Regions from separate parts of the Microtetraspora glauca genome, predicted to be linked through region 1. Evidence: riboswitches for the same ligand, from Rfam matches in the RefSeq annotation. Region 1 holds a riboswitch; each other region holds the start of a gene.
What was found. A riboswitch is a leader RNA that binds a small molecule or an ion and turns the genes downstream of it on or off. The one in region 1 is predicted to bind cyclic di-AMP.
Positions count from the first base shown of each region.

Region 2: another riboswitch for cyclic di-AMP. It lies ahead of AB0I59_RS26430 (CHAP domain-containing protein); the one in region 1 lies ahead of AB0I59_RS32755 (VldE C-terminal domain-containing protein).
Region 3: another riboswitch for cyclic di-AMP. It lies ahead of AB0I59_RS08995 (C40 family peptidase); the one in region 1 lies ahead of AB0I59_RS32755 (VldE C-terminal domain-containing protein).
Region 4: another riboswitch for cyclic di-AMP. It lies ahead of AB0I59_RS30570 (glycoside hydrolase family 25 protein); the one in region 1 lies ahead of AB0I59_RS32755 (VldE C-terminal domain-containing protein).

Region 1 covers NZ_JBFALK010000022.1:14,859-19,021, forward strand. The annotation lists gene AB0I59_RS32745 (DeoR/GlpR family DNA-binding transcription regulator) at 1-508, shown strand, start outside; gene galT (galactose-1-phosphate uridylyltransferase) at 505-1,596, shown strand; cyclic di-AMP (ydaO/yuaA leader) riboswitch at 1,668-1,846, shown strand; gene AB0I59_RS32755 (VldE C-terminal domain-containing protein) at 2,133-2,795, shown strand; gene AB0I59_RS32760 (alpha/beta fold hydrolase) at 2,864-3,784, opposite strand; gene AB0I59_RS32765 (TIGR03619 family F420-dependent LLM class oxidoreductase) at 3,824-4,163, opposite strand, start outside.
Region 2 covers NZ_JBFALK010000015.1:131,910-136,072, forward strand. The annotation lists gene AB0I59_RS26420 (MFS transporter) at 1-1,182, opposite strand, end outside; gene AB0I59_RS26425 (hypothetical protein) at 1,350-1,646, opposite strand; gene AB0I59_RS26430 (CHAP domain-containing protein) at 1,808-2,461, opposite strand; cyclic di-AMP (ydaO/yuaA leader) riboswitch at 2,476-2,613, opposite strand; gene AB0I59_RS26435 (quinone oxidoreductase family protein) at 3,206-4,129, opposite strand.
Region 3 covers NZ_JBFALK010000003.1:577,489-581,651, reverse strand. The annotation lists gene AB0I59_RS09005 (NYN domain-containing protein) at 1-141, shown strand, start outside; gene AB0I59_RS09000 (C40 family peptidase) at 268-1,227, shown strand; cyclic di-AMP (ydaO/yuaA leader) riboswitch at 2,114-2,271, shown strand; gene AB0I59_RS08995 (C40 family peptidase) at 2,411-2,878, shown strand; gene AB0I59_RS08990 (peptidase MA family metallohydrolase) at 3,144-4,037, shown strand; gene AB0I59_RS08985 (M48 family metallopeptidase) at 4,086-4,163, shown strand, end outside.
Region 4 covers NZ_JBFALK010000019.1:130,722-134,884, reverse strand. The annotation lists gene AB0I59_RS30580 (RNA 2'-phosphotransferase) at 1-270, shown strand, start outside; gene AB0I59_RS30575 (phenylacetate--CoA ligase family protein) at 347-1,720, shown strand; gene AB0I59_RS30570 (glycoside hydrolase family 25 protein) at 2,019-2,759, opposite strand; cyclic di-AMP (ydaO/yuaA leader) riboswitch at 2,957-3,101, opposite strand; gene AB0I59_RS30565 (response regulator) at 3,310-3,966, opposite strand; gene AB0I59_RS30560 (sensor histidine kinase) at 3,963-4,163, opposite strand, start outside.

The DNA of each region.
Region 1 (4,163 bases):
GTCGGCCGGAACCACCACGTGGACCTTCGCGCACCATCTGGCCGACGTGCCCGAACTGACCGTCATCACCAACTCGCTCAAGGTCGCGGACGTGTTCCACCGCGCCGGGCGGCCCGACCAGACCGTGGTGCTGGTCGGCGGCGTACGCACCCCTTCCGACGCGCTGGTCGGGCCGGTCGCGGTCGCGGCGATCCGCTCGATGAACGTCGACATGCTGATCCTCGGCGTCCACGGGATGAGCGTGAAGGCCGGGTTCACCACGCCCAACCTGCTGGAGGCCGAGACCGACCGCGAGCTGGTCGGGGCCGCCCAGCGCCTCGTCGTCCTGGCCGACCACACCAAGTGGGGCACGATCGGCATCAGCACGATCGCCCGCCTGGAGCAGGCCGACGTCGTGGTCAGCGACACCGGCCTGTCCGGCGAGGCCCGCGCGGCGCTGTCGGAGCACGTGGGCGAGCTGGTGCTGGCGGATCCCGGCGCCGACGAGCGGGAGGCACCGGCCCCGTGAAGCGCACGATCACCCACCTCGCCGACGGTCGGGAGCTGTTCTACTACGACCGGCGGGACGACGCGGACCGCGGCGCTGTCGATCCGCGCGAACTACCCCCGCGTCCACGCGCCTCGCAGATGCGCTACGACCCGCTGATGGACGAATGGATCACCATCGCGGGGCACCGCCAGACCCGGACGCACCTGCCCTCCCCCGACGAGTGCCCGCTGTGTCCGGCCCATCCCGGTTCGGAGATCCCCTCCGACTACGACGTCGCGGTCTTCGAGAACCGCTTCCCCTCGTTCAGCTTCTCAGGGGACGGTTCCACGGGGGGCTACCCCTTGGGAGGCGGCTTCGCCGATCCCGGCGGGTTGAGCGCGGCGCGGCCGGGCGTCGGGCGGTGCGAGGTGGTCTGCTTCACGTCCGACCACGACGCGTCCTTCGGCTCGCTGAGCGCGGCGCAGGTCGAACTCGTCATGGAGGCATGGGCCGACCGCACCGCCGAGCTGTCCGCCCTTCCGGGCGTCGAGCAGGTCTTCTGCTTCGAGAACAGGGGCGCGGAGATCGGCATCACCCTCCCCCATCCTCACGGCCAGATCTACGCCTATCCGTACGTCACCCCGCGTACCCGCCACATGCTCGGCGTCGCCTCGCGGCACAGGGGCGGGAACCTCTTCGCCGACGTGCTGGCCGCCGAGCGGACGGGTCCCCGCGTCGTGGCGTCCAATGAGCACTGGACGGCGTTCGTCCCGGCCGCCGCCCGCTATCCGTTCGAAATCCACGTCTACCCGCACCGGCGGGTGCCTGACCTGCCCGCGCTGGACCCGGACCAGCGCGCCGCGTTCGGGCCGCTCTACACCGGGGTGCTGCGCCGGCTCGACGCGCTGTTCGGCGTGGCCATGCCGTACGTCGCGGCCTGGCATCAGGCTCCGGTGACCTATCGGCGCGATCTCGCCTACCTCCACCTCCAGCTGTTCAGCATCCGGAGGGCGCCGGACAAGCTCAAGTACCTGGCCGGATCGGAGTCCGCGATGGGGGCGTTCGTCAACGACGTGGCCCCCGAGGACGCCGCCCGGATGTTGCGTGAATATCCGATAACGAGTTGATCACTACTGGATTGCAACTTTGAGTAGCAATGATCCGGGCTTTACCACTACTATCCATCGCACCGGCTGCCACAGCCGGTGCGCCTAATCCCGGGCGCCTCGCCCGGGAGCCGGGGACCCACGACGTTGTGGCGATCCATCCCCCGTTTCCGGGAACGGTCGCCGTGCACCTGGGGTGAAGGCACGCCAGTGCCAGGGCTCCTCCAGCCCGAACCCGTCAGCTAACCCGGTCGGCAGATGGAGAGGAGTGGGCTCTGCCCCGCGCGTTTCCGGCGGCCGCCGCGGCTCTGGCCGCGGCTGCCCTCGTCTTCGGTACGGCCTCAGGGGCTCACGCCGCTCCCAAGCCGAGCGAGAGCCAGCTCAGGAAGCAACTCGCCGAGCTGCGCACGAAGGTCGACAAGCTGATCGCCGACTACAACGCCAAGCGGGTCGAGCTCGCCAAGGCGCAGGAGTCCGAGAAAGCGGCCAAGGAGCGGCTGGCCAAGGCGGAATCCGACTTCGAGGCGGCCAGGCAGCAGATGATCAGCATCGCCGGCGTGCGTTACCAGACGCATGACCTGGGCCTGCTGGGCACTGACCTGCGGAACTCCGCCGTACTGACCCAGATCCAGGACGAGCAGGCCGTACTGGTCTCGCAGGTCGCCGCGCTCACGAAGGAGCGCAAGGCCGCGGCCGACGCGGCGGCGGCCCTGATCGAGCAGATCAAGACGCGGTCGCAGGAGGTCGCCGGGCAGCGCAAGGCCGCCGAGAACCTGATCGACGACATCAAGAAGAAGCTCGACCAGCTCATCCCGATCGCGCCCGGGAAGCTCGCCGGCGGCGGCTGGGCCCCGGAACTCCCCTCCGGCGGCGACAACATCACGCCCCGGACCCGCCTGATGAAGGCGGAGGTCGGTAAACACTTCGATCTGCGCTACACCGTCGGCTGCTACCGCGTGGACACCTCGGGCGAGCACCCGCTCGGCCGGGCCTGTGACTTCATGATGAGCTCGGGCGGCTCCATGCCGAGCCCGGGCATGAAGGCCCTCGGCGACAGCCTCGCCGTCTGGGCCATCAAGAACGGCTCCAAGCTGGGTGTGAATTACGTGATCTGGCAGCAACGGATCTACAACCTCGGCAGCCCCGGGTGGCGCACCATGTCCGATCGCGGCGGCATCACCGCGAACCACTACGACCACGTCCACATCTCGATGTACTAGACGCTGCCGACGGCCCCCTCGGCTCCGCGCCACCGCACCGGGAGTGCCGCTGAGCGGCCCGCGCCGCCTCAGGCGAAGAATCGCGTCAGATGCTTGACGACCGTTTCCGGTTGTTCTTCGGGGATGTAGTGGCCACTGCCCGGAACTTCGACCACCTCGACGTCGGTCCCCTTGTTCGCGAGCACCTGCCGCAGCAGCTGATAGCCTCCCTCCCCGCCTCCCATGGCCAAGATCGGCACGGTCACCGGACCATACGTCTTCTCATCCGCGATGTCCTGCCCGAAGGCCCGGTACCAGGCATTGCCGGCCCGGATCGCGTCCACGGTGGAGTAGGCGTGGGCGTAGACGTCGCGGTCGCGGTCGCTGATGGCGCCGGGATCGTCGATCAAGTAGTCGCACATCCAGTCGATCAGGTGGCGTGACCGGCCGGCGAGCAGGCGTTCAGGCAGGCCGGGAACCTGGTTGAACGCGAACCACCACAGGAAACGTCCGGGACCCGCATGGATGTCGCCGTCGATCTGCTGACGCCCGGGGCGCGGCAGCAGGGAATAGTCGTAGAACCGGTCGTCAGGGTGAGCGATGTCCAGCAGCGCGATCCGCCGCGTGCTCGCGGGATGATTGGCCGCGAAGGCGTAGGCGACCATCCCGCCGATGTCGTGCCCGGCGATGTTGACGGCATCGTGGCCGAGATGGCGCATCAGCGCGTGGATGTCGCCCGCCATCGTCTTCTTGTCATAGCCGGAGGCGGGCTTGTCCGAGCCGCCCATCCCCCGCAAGTCAACGGCGATCACTCGATAGCGCTCCGCCAAGGGCGGCATGATCTTGCGGAACTCCCACCAGGTCTGCGGCCACCCGCCCAGCAGGACCAGCGGCTCACCCCGGCCACCGATCACATAGTGCAGGCGGATCCCGTTGACGTCGGCATGGCTGCTGACGAACCCGCCCTCCAGCGAACGCGCCAGCTCCACGTCAGATGCTGCTTGCGACATGAGATCTCCAAAGCGAACGCACAAAGGATCATGGTCACGCTACCGGGGCAGGCCGAATTTCTCAGCGAATGCGGACAGTTCCTCACGTTGCTCGTCCGGTTCGGTGACGGCGGTGTTCACGACGATGCGGGTGACCCCTTGGGCGGCGAGTTCCTCGACCCGCTCGACGGGTACGTCGATGGAGGCGAAGCGGGTGTATTCCAGCGCGTCCGGGTCCCGGCCGGCCTCCGCGGCGCTGGAGCGAACGAGCTCCCACTGAAGGGCGCGCTCCTCCGCGTCCAACGCGCCACCGGGGAAGTACCCGTCGCCCCGGTGCCCGGCCCGGCGCGCGGCCGCCCGGCTCGATCCCCCGATGTGGATAGGCAGCCGTGTCACCTGG
Region 2 (4,163 bases), on a different contig from region 1:
GAACACGGTGGCGACGGTGAGGCCGGTGCGCAGCCCGGAGCCGCCGTCGTCCGGCAGCACCTCCGCGATCCGCCGCAACACGGTCTCCCCGGTGCCCGCGGCGTCGGCTGCGGCCCCGGCGATCCACGGGCCGACGGCGCCTCCGGCGTCGCCGAATACGGCGAGCATGCCGAACATGGCCGCGCCTCCGAGGGGGAATCGAGCCGAGGCGAGGCTGAAGGTCCCCGGCCACAGGAGGCTGACGGCGAGTCCGCACACCGCGCAGCCGATCAGGCTGATGATCGGGTCACCCGACAGGCACACGACGAGATAGCAGGCGGTCGCCAGCGCTCCGCAGAAGATCATGGCCGGGACCAGCGGGATGCGCTCGCCCCAGAGGCCGTAGACGATACGGCCGATGCCCATGAGGACGGCGAACAGGCACGGCCCGGCCAGGTCGCCCCACACCTTTGAAACGCCCAGCCCTTCTTCCGCGAACAGCGACGACCACTGCGACATGGTCAGCTCGGCCGCGCCCGCGGCGAGCATCAGCACGATCGCCGCGACGAAGGCGGGCGCGCTCAGCAACGCCTTCAGGGACGTACGGTGCTCGTCGGGCACGGTCGCGGGAAGCGGGACCTTCATGAAGGCCACCACGTTGACCAGCGGCACGACGGCCCAGACGAGCGGCAGGATCTGCCAGGCGTCCTGCCCGATCCCGGCCAGCAGGAGCGTGCTGCCCGCCACCACGGCGACCTGGCCCCAGCAGTAGAAGGAGTGCAGCAGGCTCATCTGCGCCGCCTTGCCCTCCGCCGGGCTGGGCAGGGCGTCCACCACGGGGCTGACGAGCACCTCGAGCAGGCCGCCACCGACCGCGTAGACGACGACCGCCAGGCACAGTCCCAGGTACGGGGAGGGGACGACCGCCGGGGCCACCGCCAGCGACACCAGTCCCACGGCGGACAGGGCGTGGGCGAGCACCAGCGGTACGCGGTAGCCGATCCGGTCGGCGTACCTGACCGCCACGATGTCGGTGACGAGCTGGGTCGCGAAGTTCAGCAGCACCAGGCGGCCGAGCATCTCCAGCGGGACCTGGTAGCCGGTCTGGAAGACGATGAACAACAGCGGGGCGAGGTTGTTGACGATGGCCTGGGTGAACGAGCCGGTGTAGCAGGCGCGGCGGGTGTGCTCGAAGGTCGTCATCGGGGGGACGTGCCTCTTCCTCGGACTGTGGGCCGGTGATCAGGCCAATCTCCCACATGCCCGGCTGACCGGACGTCCTGCGGTTGATCACAGAGGTCCGAGCGATGCTCCCCTCGGGCTCCTGATCCTCGACCGATCTCGCGGAGCCCGTTTCCCGATGGTGCGCTCTACAGTTCGACATCCCGTACGACGTCGAGATCGACGAAGCGCGGCGGGGAGTCGCACAACTCCTCCATCCGGTGCGCGAACTCGCTCGTCGCCGGAAGCGTGTTGTTCCGCATCGCCTCCTCATACGAGGGGAACTCGACGATCGACACGTAGTGCTCGGGCCGCTGGTGATCGCGTGCCAGCACCGTGTGCGTGGCCGTGCGCTCGCCCGCCGTCCGGGCGCACCACTCATCCAGGAGACTCTCCACCTCAGGCGCGTGGGAGGTCTCGTACTCGATGACCTGGACGAACCCCATCGGAGCACCTCCTTCTGGCTGGTCTCAGCTTGAGTCGACCGCCGCCGAATGCCCTGTTCAACCCGAATCCGGGCAAATCTCCGGAGAGATCTCGGTCCCGGGATTCCGGACAGCGGAACGCCCCCGGCGGTCTGCCGGGGGCGTTCTCGAAGTCACACCGATCAGGCGGTGTAGACGGGGTAGCCGAAGCCCGTCACCTGGCTCATCGGCCGGGTACGGATCTCGACCTTGCCGTTGCCGGTGTTGCCTTCGACGGTCTTGATCGTCCCGTCGCCGTTGTCCTTGATGACGAAGCCGACGTGGTCGATGCCGTAGATGTCCTTGCCGCCGTTCCAGTCGAAGAACACGACCGCGCCGGGCTTGGCGGTGGCGCCCCAGCGGTGGTTGTCCTGGAACCACTTGGCGTGCTGGACGGTGTAGGCGTCCCAGCCGAGGACCGGCCGCAGGCCCGCCTGATCGCCGACCCAGGAGACGAACATGTCGCACCAGGGGGCGTTGGCGTAGGCGCCGGTGCTGCCGCCGTCACGGGCGACGGTCTCCTTGGCGCGGGGCGAGTTGATGTACCAGTCGTGGAACTTCGTGCCGCCGCCGGAGGCGTTCTCGCTGACGCCGACCTGGCTCTGCGCGATCTGCAGCAGCCGCGTGGCGCTCACCTTGGGCAGCGACGCGGCCTCCTTCAGGAGGGGGCTCATGGGAGCGGACGCGCTGGCGTGGACGGTGTCGGCGTGGGCGGCCGCCAGGGTCGCGGGCACGGCAGCGGTGGCCAGGACGCCGGTGATCAGGGCCGCACGCAGGTAAGTCTTGGGGGCTCGCATTACGGGGGTCTACTCCCTTGCTTCCATGCCGCCTACCGGGTTAGCTGACGGGTTCGGGCGTGGAAGTCGCCCTACGGCACTGATGCCGATTCACCCCAGAAAGGTGGTGGGTCCCCGGCTCCGCGCGAACGCGGACTCGGCGGTCGACGGTCGGTTCCAGTGATGGATGACCGTGTCATCGGTTATGGGGCAGGCACACCTTGCAGAGGTCAGGTATGCGCCGTGTTCCCAAAACGGTAATAGACCGCTTCAAATCGGTCAAGTGAGGACAAACAGGGTCATACCTCTGTAATGATCGGTCAAGAGTGGGGGTGCGGTACCACCATGGCGCCCGGTGATCGCTCGAACGGCGTGGTTTCGCCTGCCGCCAGGGGGATCCTGGCACCGTCGGCGCCCGCGCGAAGCCGACCGGTGTGACACGCCGCCGACCCCGGAAAGATTTACGTACGGATCTTCGCGATCACGCGGACGAGCCTGATTTCACGGGTCCGCGCCGCGACGTCCCCGGTGACGGGACGCTCGCGATCGATGCCGCCATGACCCTGACGAGAACCAGGCAATCGGCAGGCAACGGCTGCCCCTCGACCTGGACGTCCAGCCGGCCGCTCGGCAGGTCACGCGTGCGCCGAAACCACCCGGCCCGTGGCCCGTTTCTGCCGTATTCCGGTGGCGCCCCCGGTAGGCCAAGAAGATCCAGGATGCACCGACCCGGGCGGCCGAGTCTGTCGGATTGCCGTCCTGGTCTCAGGGGACCAGAACGACCTTGCCGAGGTTGCGGCGCGACTCGATGATCTCGTGGGCGCGCGCTGCTTCGGCGAGCGGGATTTCAGCGAATACGCGGGGCCGCAGTGTGCGGTTGCGGTGGAGTTCCCAGAGCTCGTCAAGCCAGCGCGCGTACACCTCGGGCTTGCCCCGGGCGATGGCCGCCATCTGGAAGCCGATGACCGAGGCGCTCCGGACAAGCAGCTCGTACGCGTCGATTGTGCCGCCGCCCGAACTGAAGGCGACCAGACGGCCGCCGGGGGCCAGGGCGCGCACCGCGGGGCTGAGGAGTTCTCCGCCGACCCCATCGATGACGATGTCGACCGGATCGCCCCAGGACTCGTCCCCGTAGAGCACGACCTCGTCGGCGCCGAGGGCGCGAACGAACTCCGTCTTGTCCGCACTGCTGACGGCCGCGACCACACGGGAGGCCCCGCCCGCCTTCGCATACTGCAGGGCGAGGGTGCCGACCGCACTGGCCGCTGCGGTGACCAGGACGGCGTCGCCGGGGTGGGGGCGGCCGGCCTCGTAGGCGCCGCGTGCCACCAGGCCGCTGCGGACCAGGGCCACGGCGTCGACGCCGGTCGCCCATTCGGGAATCGCGGAGGCCATCGCGTGGTGGATGAGGGCCAGTTCGGCATAGGCATGGGAGAAGGAGAGGCCGGTGACGCGGTCGCCCACGGCGAACCCGGTGACGCCTTCACCGACGGCGGCGACGGTGCCTGCCACCTCTCCGCCGAGCGGGACGGGCTTGGCGCCCTCGCGCACCTTCCGTACGGCCGGCAGCGTGACACCGACCGCTTCGGCACGGACGAGCAGCTCACCCGGGCCGGGCTCTGGAACAGGGGCCTCCTCGATGAACAGAACCGCGGGGCCGCCGCTGACCTCATAGCGGACACGACGCATGGACACCTCCGGATGTGACGTCAGCTCGAAGAAT
Region 3 (4,163 bases), on a different contig from region 1:
CGGCAGCTGGTCAAGGCGGAGCCGTCCGGCCGCGCCATCGCCGTGGTCTCCTCCGACCGGGAGGTGGCCGATTCGGTGCGCCGGATGGGGGCGCGGCCGGTGCCGTCGCTCCTGTTGCTCCGCCGTCTCGGCCGTACCTGATCACCTAGAGTGCCAGGCTGATCGCCATAGGTGATGATCAGGTCGAATACCTGCGAATAGGTTGAATCGCCATGATCGCCTGAGTAAAGTCGCGCCCCAGGTTTGTCTATGACGAAGGGGGCCTGAGTGCGAGGGCGTGTACCGGTGGCCGTCGGCTTGGCCGCTGTGGCGCTGCTGCTGCCCATCACCGGCGCGCAGGCGGATCCCAAGCCCACTGTCGCGCAGGCCAAGGCCAAGCTGAAGAAGCTCGACGAGCAGGCCGACAAGATCGTGGATCAGTACAACGCGGCCAACGAGAAGTGGAAGAAGGCCAAGAAGCAGTACATCGCGGTCAATACCACCTACAAGGCGCAGGCCAGCAAGGTCGAGGAGCTGCGCGAGGGGCTGGTCACGGTCGCCAACAGCACCTACCAGACCGGGGATGTCGTCTCCTTCGGTCTGTTCTACAGCCCGGACCCCGAGTCCATGCTCAGCGGTCTCGCCGCGCTCGACCAGCTCTCCCAGGGGCGTGCCCGGCGGCTCAGTGAGTACCAGGGCGCCATCGCCGACCTCAAACGGCAGCGGGACCAGAAGAAGAGCACCTTCGACGAAGCGGCCAAGGTCAAGGCCGATCTCCTCAAGGAGAAGAAGAAGGCCGACGAACTGGTCAAGGAGCAGACCGAGCTGCTGCGTCGCCTGGGCGCCTACAACGCCGGCAACCCCAACAGTGCGGGCATCGCCTATACGGGTTCGGCCTCCGGCAACGCGCTCGCCGCGCTCCAGTTCGCCTACCGCCAGATCGGCAAGCCGTACCGCTACGGCGGGACCGGGCCGGGGGCCTGGGACTGCTCAGGGCTCGTCCAGGCGGCCTGGTCGAGCGGCGGGGTCTCGCTGCCGCGTACGAGCTTCGAGCAGTGGGCCTGGGGTGCCAGCCGCAGGGTCTCGCTCGACGCCCTGGAGGCGGGCGACCTCCTCTTCCACAGTGGGTACGGGCATGTGGGCATCTACGCCGGAGACGGCAAGGTCGTCCACGCTCCCCGGACGGGCGATGTGGTGAAGGTCGTCACGCTCGCCCAGTACAACGCCATCGGCGCCGTACGTCCCTGATCTCGGCCGCCGGGAACTCCGGCGACCGCCCCGGCCGGGGCACCGGATCGCCGGTGCCCCGGGCCGCACACCCGTTGGTGTCCCGTCCGCACCGCCGTCACACTGTCGCGAGTCCGCAGGCCTCGGATCTGTCCTGTGCCGCGTATTTCGGCGGTGTTCGCGCGGCTTTCGGCGGTGTCCGCGTGGCCGGACGCCGCTGAGCGCGCCGGTGCTCTGCGGCGAGGTTCCATGTCGATGGCCCCTGGCCCGGTCCCTCCTGAGCCCGGCTTCCCCTGGTTCCGGCCCTGTGAGCCGGCATGGAGCTCGTAGGGCGCTCGATCGAGCCTCTGGGGACGGCTGTATGCCAATGGGTGAGGCCGGGGCCGGTGAATCCTGAACGCCCGCACGAACGGACGCCTCAAGGAGCAACCAGTCCCGCTCTATGCGGCGGGATCACTCGGTCCTGTTATACGGGGCGATTCGACGGTGGAAATCATGATTCCGCGATCACCTTCACCCATCGGCGGAAGCGGCATATGTGACAACTCTCACATCGTGTGCGCGAACGTCGATCGGACCCAGGGTGCTTCCCGTGGAATTTCGATCACCAAAATAGATCTACCTTCTAGGGTGTCTGCTGGTGCCAATGTGGCAGTTCCGGAGGATGTTTCGCAATATGTGACCAGAGTCACATTTTAGTGCGGAATGCATCGGGTATGCAGGGGTTTTCGTTTTACCGGAGCCTTTATTCGATCTTTATTTCTTGGCATGGACTTTGCCGACCTATGGCACGAATCGGTAACTTCTGGGCCGCGACGTGCACTCCACGCCGTCGCCATGAACGCCGGTACCAGCCGCGTTCGTGCCGATCATCCGTCGTCGTCACCCGCTTCGCGATCCCCCCGGGTGCGGCGACATGCCGAGTCCGTGCAGTCAGGAGGCACGGAGCCGGGGAACCAATGACCTTCATCGAAGGTCCGGGGTGAATCGGCGCCTTTCGCGCCGTAGGGCGACTTCCCCGCCCGAATCCGTCAGCTAACCCGGTAGGCGCAAGCGGAAGACCATAGGAGCGATCCTGTCTAGCACCCCTGCACGCCTGTCCCGCCTTGCCCGCGTCACCCTCGGTGGCGCAGCGATCACCGCCTCTGTCGCAGCCGTCGGAGCCCAGCCCGCGTCGGCCGAACCGGTGACGGACGGCCTCTCATTGGAAACGGCCACCACGACGGCGGCAGCCGCGAAGGCGGAGACTTCCGCCAAAGCGGCCATAGTCTCGAAGGTCACGATCCGTCAGGCCAAGGCAGCCCGCCAGAAGCGCCTCGCGGAGAAGGCCATCAAGGTGGCCAAGAAGCAGATCGGCGACCCGTACCGATGGGGAGCCACAGGACCGGGCGCGTTCGACTGCTCGGGCCTGGTCCAGTACGCCTGGGAGAAGGCGGGCGTCAAGATCCCCCGCACGACCTGGTCACAGAAGAGCGGCGTCAAGAAGAAGGTCTCCTGGGAGAACCTCAAGCCCGGCGACCTCATCTTCACGAGCGGCGGCGGCCACGTGGGCATGTACGTCGGGAAGGGCAAAATGATCCACGCGCCGCACACCGGCGCGCAGGTCAGGATCGACAAGCTCGACGCGTACCGCAAGAGCAGCTTCGTCGGCGCGGTCCGTCCCGGGGCCTGAGCTCCCTACGCCGAACGTCGGAATTCCCCCCGACCGACTGCCGTCCGTCCCTGGGCCGCTGCCCCCACCGAGCCCCCTCTCGGTCCGTCCCGGGGACTGAGCCCCCATCAACCCCCCAGCCGGGCGTGCCCGGCTCGAACCCCACCCGGGCGCGCCCGGGCCGCCCCCCGGCCGGGTGCGGTTCGACACCGGTACGCCGCACGGCCCCGCCCCTCTGCCAGAGGGGCGGGGCCGCGGCATGTCCGGAGGCTCGTACGATTTCGGCATGCGTGCTGTGGTCCGCCTCGGGGCGGCCGTGCTGGTCGCGGGGGCGGTGACGGCCCTGCCCGCCGACGCGCCGCCCGACCGGGCGCTGGCCACCGCGCGCGCGGTCATGGGCGAGCATCCCGAGATGTGGGCCGGAGCGTCGCTCGTCAGAGGACAGCACGCCCTCGTGATCGGCGGCCGGACGGCGGCCGATCCCCGGTCCGCCTCGCGATCCCTCTCGGCGCCCGGAGCCCGTCCGGAGGTACGCAGCGGCTCGGTGCCGGTCGCGGGGCTGGCCGCCGTGGCCGACTCCGCCCGCCGTACGGTCGCGCGGGTCTGGGGGTCCGTGGACGCGGTGATCCTCGTCCCCGCGACCGACGCGCAGGCCGCCGTTCTCGCCTCGCCCGCCGGAGTGACGGGCCTCGCCGCGCTGGCCGACGTCGATCACGTCATCGTCGCGCCCTCGGGTTTCGCCCGCCTGTCGGAGACCGGGCGCCGCGTCGTGCTCGCCCACGAGCTGACGCACGTCGCCACCGGGGCCGCGGTCGCCGGTGACATGCCGGCCTGGCTGGTGGAGGGTTTCGCCGACTACGTCGGCTATCTCGACAGCGGCCTGACCGCCCGTGCCGTCGCCAGCGAGCTCGCCGCCGAGGTCCGCGCCGGCACGCTCCCCGCGGCGCTGCCCGGCCGTGAGGCGTTCCGCCCCGGCTCGGTACGGCTCCCGCAGGCGTACGAGGAGGCGTGGCTGGCCTGCCGGTACATCGCCGAGCGGTACGGGGAGCGCGCCCTGGTGGCCCTCTATCGCGCGGCGAGCGACCATGATCTCGCCACGGCGCTGGTAAAAACATTGGGCACGAACCTCGCGGAGCTCACCGCGGCCTGGCGAGAGTACGTGCGGAGCGAGCTCGCCTGACGCGCCGCCCACGAGAGGCCACCGGGGGACTGTGAAGGGGTGATGGGGATGCCACGGAGTGACGTCGCCGGCCGGGTCGGCAGGCCCGGAGCCGGCACGGGATCCGGGAGCCGGGCGGCGGGGATC
Region 4 (4,163 bases), on a different contig from region 1:
ACGCCGCCCGCACTCCTCTATCACGGCACGGTCGCGCGAAATGTGGCCGCGATCCGGGCCGAGGGGGTGCGGCCGATGAGCCGTCATCACGTCCACCTGTCCCCCGACCGGGAGACGGCGACGAGAGTCGGAGCACGCAGGGGCAGGCCGGTCGTGCTGACGGTGGACGCCGCCGCGATGCGGGCGGCGGGACACGAGTTCCGCGTCAGCGCGAACGGTGTGTGGCTGGTCGACCACGTCCCGCCCGCCTTCATCCGTTTCCCCGGCTAGCACCCCGATGATCCGTGCCGAATGGGATGATCCGACACAACCGGCGTCCGCTCATCGAGGGAAGGAACAGCCCATCATGACGGAAAACGCGCGACAGCTCGCCCGTGACGCACGACGCGCTCTGCGGCAGGGCCCCGCGGCGATCGCCCAGCGGCAACGCGCCCGTTTGACCGAGATCGTGGCCTACGCCCGCGCCCACTCGCCGTACTTCCGCGAGTTGTACCGGGAGCTACCGGAAGAGATCGACGACCCGGCGCTACTCCCGGTCACCGACAAGAAGACGCTGATGGCCCGCTTCGACGACTGGGTCACCGACCGGAATGTGACGCTCGAGAAGGCCCGGGCGTTCGTGGACGACCCCACACTCGTGGGTGAGTGGTTTCAGGGGCGGTATCTCCTGGTCACCACCTCCGGCACCAGCGGGCTGCGCGGCATCTTTCTGCTGGACGAGCGGAGTGTGGCCGTGCACACCGCCGTCGGGCAGCGCGCCCGCGGCGGGCTGGGCATCGGCCAGGTCATCCGTCTCCTGCGCGGCGCCGGCCGTACCGCGATCGTCTCCGCACCCGGCGGCCACTTCGCCACCGTCGCCGGGGCGGCGCGGTTCCGCCGGGACCACCCACGGCTCAGCTGGATGCTGAGAGAATTCTCGATACACCAGCCGCTGCCGGAACTGGCCGCCGAGCTCAACCGATACAACCCCAGCTCCCTCACCGGCTTCGCGAGCATGCTCGGGTTGTTGGCCGGGGAGCAGGAAGCCGGCCGCCTGCGCATCCGCCCAGGGGTGATCATCGCCGGTGGTGAAGCGCTGACGGCAGAGAACCGTACCCGGATCGCCGACGCGTTCCACGCCGAGATCCGCTCCGCCTACGCCGCCACAGAGTGCGGCTTCCTCTCCTACGGCTGCGCGCAGAACTGGCTTCACGTCAACAGCGACTGGGCCGTGCTGGAGCCGGTCGACGCCGACTACCGGCCTGTCCCCCCTGGTCAGCCGTCGCACACGGTCCTGCTGAGCAACCTCGCCAACCGGGCCCAGCCGATCCTGCGCTACAACCTGGGCGACAACGTCCTGCTGCGTCCCGACCCCTGTCCGTGCGGCAGCCCACTACCCGCTGTTCAGGTGCAGGGCCGCGCGGCCGAGATGCTTTCCTTCCCCACCGGCCGCGGCGAGCACATCGGCATCTCCCCCATGGCCTTCGGCACCTTGCTGGACCGTCTTCCCGGCATCGAGCAGTTCCAGCTCGTCCAGACGACGCCCACCACGCTGCGGGTGCGCCTGAAGCCCGCGGACGGCACCGACCCCGACAGCGTGTGGCAGACGGTGCGCGACGAGATCGCTCATTTGCTGACCGAGCACAAGGTCGACCACATCACGCTCGAGCGCGCCGAAGAGCCACCCGAGCGGTCGGCCGGCGGCAAATACCGCAGGATCATCCCACTGGCCAAGCCCTGACGAGAAGATTGACGGGAAGGGCACTGGCTGGTGCCGTGGCCCCACCGTCCAAGGCCGGAGCTTCTCGGGGTTGCGAACCGCCCCGGCAGTACGCGCCTGGCCGACGCCTGACCGAGATGGCTCTGGTCGAGTCGTCTGAGCTGTCCGTTCCCCGGCAGGCGCTCGAACCATGCGCGCCCGCCGGGGATTCAGGAGAAGCGCTCGATCGTCGAGGCGCCCGGTGCTTCCGCTCGCCGATTCCGCATTCGGGACGGCCGTTCGGCCCCGTACGGAGGACGGCGGGCGGAAGCCCGGTCGGCTACGCCTTGGCGGCGGGGCGGCCCAGGGCGCGCAGCTGGTCGGCGGTCAACGCGGAGACGTTCTGGTCGATCGGCGTCTCGGTGTACTGGTGGATGGCCCAGCTCTTCCAGTCGGCGGGCGGGGTGACCTCACCCTTGGCCTTGCTGTAGTGCGCCACCCACAGGGGGTACTCGGACAGCCCGCGACCGTAGGTCTCGGCGAAGTTCCAGCCGGTGTAGATCAGCGGCGTCGCGCCGGTCTTCTTCTTCACGTAGGCCAGCCAGGTCTTGGCCCAGTTGTTGACGTGCGAGACGGACAGGCCGTCGGAGGTCTCCAGGTCGAGCACCAGCAGGTCGCCGGGCTTGCTGGGCTGCGCGTTCACCACCGACAGGAAGTGGTCGGCTTCGGCGATGGGGTCGTTGTAGGTGCGGGCGAAGTGGTAGGCGCCGCGGACGATGCCCTTCTTGCCCAGCTCGCGCCAGTGCCGGGCGAAGGAGTCGTCGCGCCAGGTCAGGCCCTCGGTGGCCTTGACGATGCCGAAGTGGGCCGGGCTGGAGCTCCAGTCATGCGTGGGCTCGTGGCCGGAGACGTCCTCGCCGTAGATGAGCGGCGAGGCCTTCCCCTCGGCCGCCTGGGCGGCGGGGGCGGGGCCGTCCGGGGTGGAGTGCGCCGGGCTGGACAGGACCAGGGCGGCGGTGGTGGACACGGTGGCCAGGAGACCGGTCGCGGTCAGAACTCGGAATGTACGGGTGAGGGACATGCTGGTTTCTCCTATGAGGCATTGCTTGGGGACTGCCGTGGGGAGTGGGGTCCGCGTGGTGAGCGGGTGTCAGGGTCACGCGCCGTCGCACCCGGTCCCCCCGCGGAGGGCGGCGTGTTCTACCCCACGGCCAGACGGCGCCGGCCGGGGTTCTTCGAAGAAGGGGCAGGTCGATGCGTGGGCATGAAGGGATCGACTCCTTGCTTCCATGCCGCCTACCGGGTCAGCTGACGGGTTCGGGCGGGGAGGTGCCCTACGGCACGCAGCGCGGGCTGGCGTGTCGATTCACCCCGGGAGATGGGTCCCCGGCTCCGCTGGGAGCGGATGAGGCGGCCCACGCGCCGTCAAGACGGGAAAGACTCCCCGTCGGCGACGCACGGTCCGGGCAACGAAACGGCAACACAGGTGACGACACAGTCGTCGGTACGTACTCCGATAGTGGACCTAAGGTACACATACGGACATAAAGTGACAAACAGGACAAAGGATTCTTTACCCGGACAGGTCAACCGCCGGTCAGGCAGGGAACCTCGTGGGCTCCTCGCCCGCGCTACCCGCCGCCCATCATGCGGTTCTCCCAGGCCCAGGCGGCGATCTCCACCCGGTTGCGCACCCCGAGCTTCGCCTGGATGCCGGACAGGTGGCTCTTGACGGTGCTCAGCGAGATGAACAGCTCGGCGGCGATCTCCTGGTTGGTACGGCCCCTGGCGATGGCCCGGACGACCTCGATCTCCCGTTCGGACAGCGGCCGCGCGGGCCCGCGTGCGGCCGGGGCTCCGGCGGCCGTGAGGTGGCGCAGCAGGCGCAGGGTGACCGACGGTGAGATCAGGGCGTCTCCGGCGTTCGCGGCCCGGACGGCCTCGACGAGCAGCGCGGGACCGGCGTCCTTCAGGACGAAGCCGACCGCTCCCCCGCGCAGCGCGCCCTGAACGTACTCGTCGAGATCGAAGGTGGTGACCACGACCACCCGGAGCGGGTCCGGCACCCCCGGGCCGGCCAGCGCGCGGGTGACCTCGATGCCGTCGAGGCGGGGCATCCGGATGTCCACCAGGCACACGTCCGGGCGCAGCCGCCGGGCCAGGTCGACCGCCTCGGCGCCGTCTGCGGCCTCGGCGACCACGCTGATGTCGGGCTGGTCCTCCAGGATGAGCCGCAGGCCGCTACGGATCATCGCCTGATCGTCGGCCACCAGGACTCTGATGGTCATCCGCGCTCCCGCGCGGCGACGGGCAGTGTGGCGCGCACGGACCAGCCGGCCCCGGAGCGCGGCCCGGCGACCAGCGTGCCGCCGAGTGCCTCCAGGCGCTCGCGCATCCCGACCAGGCCGTACCCCCCGCGGTGGTGGTAGCGGGCCGGCCCAGGCGGCGCGTCGTCGACGACCTCGACGGTGACGACGTCCCGATC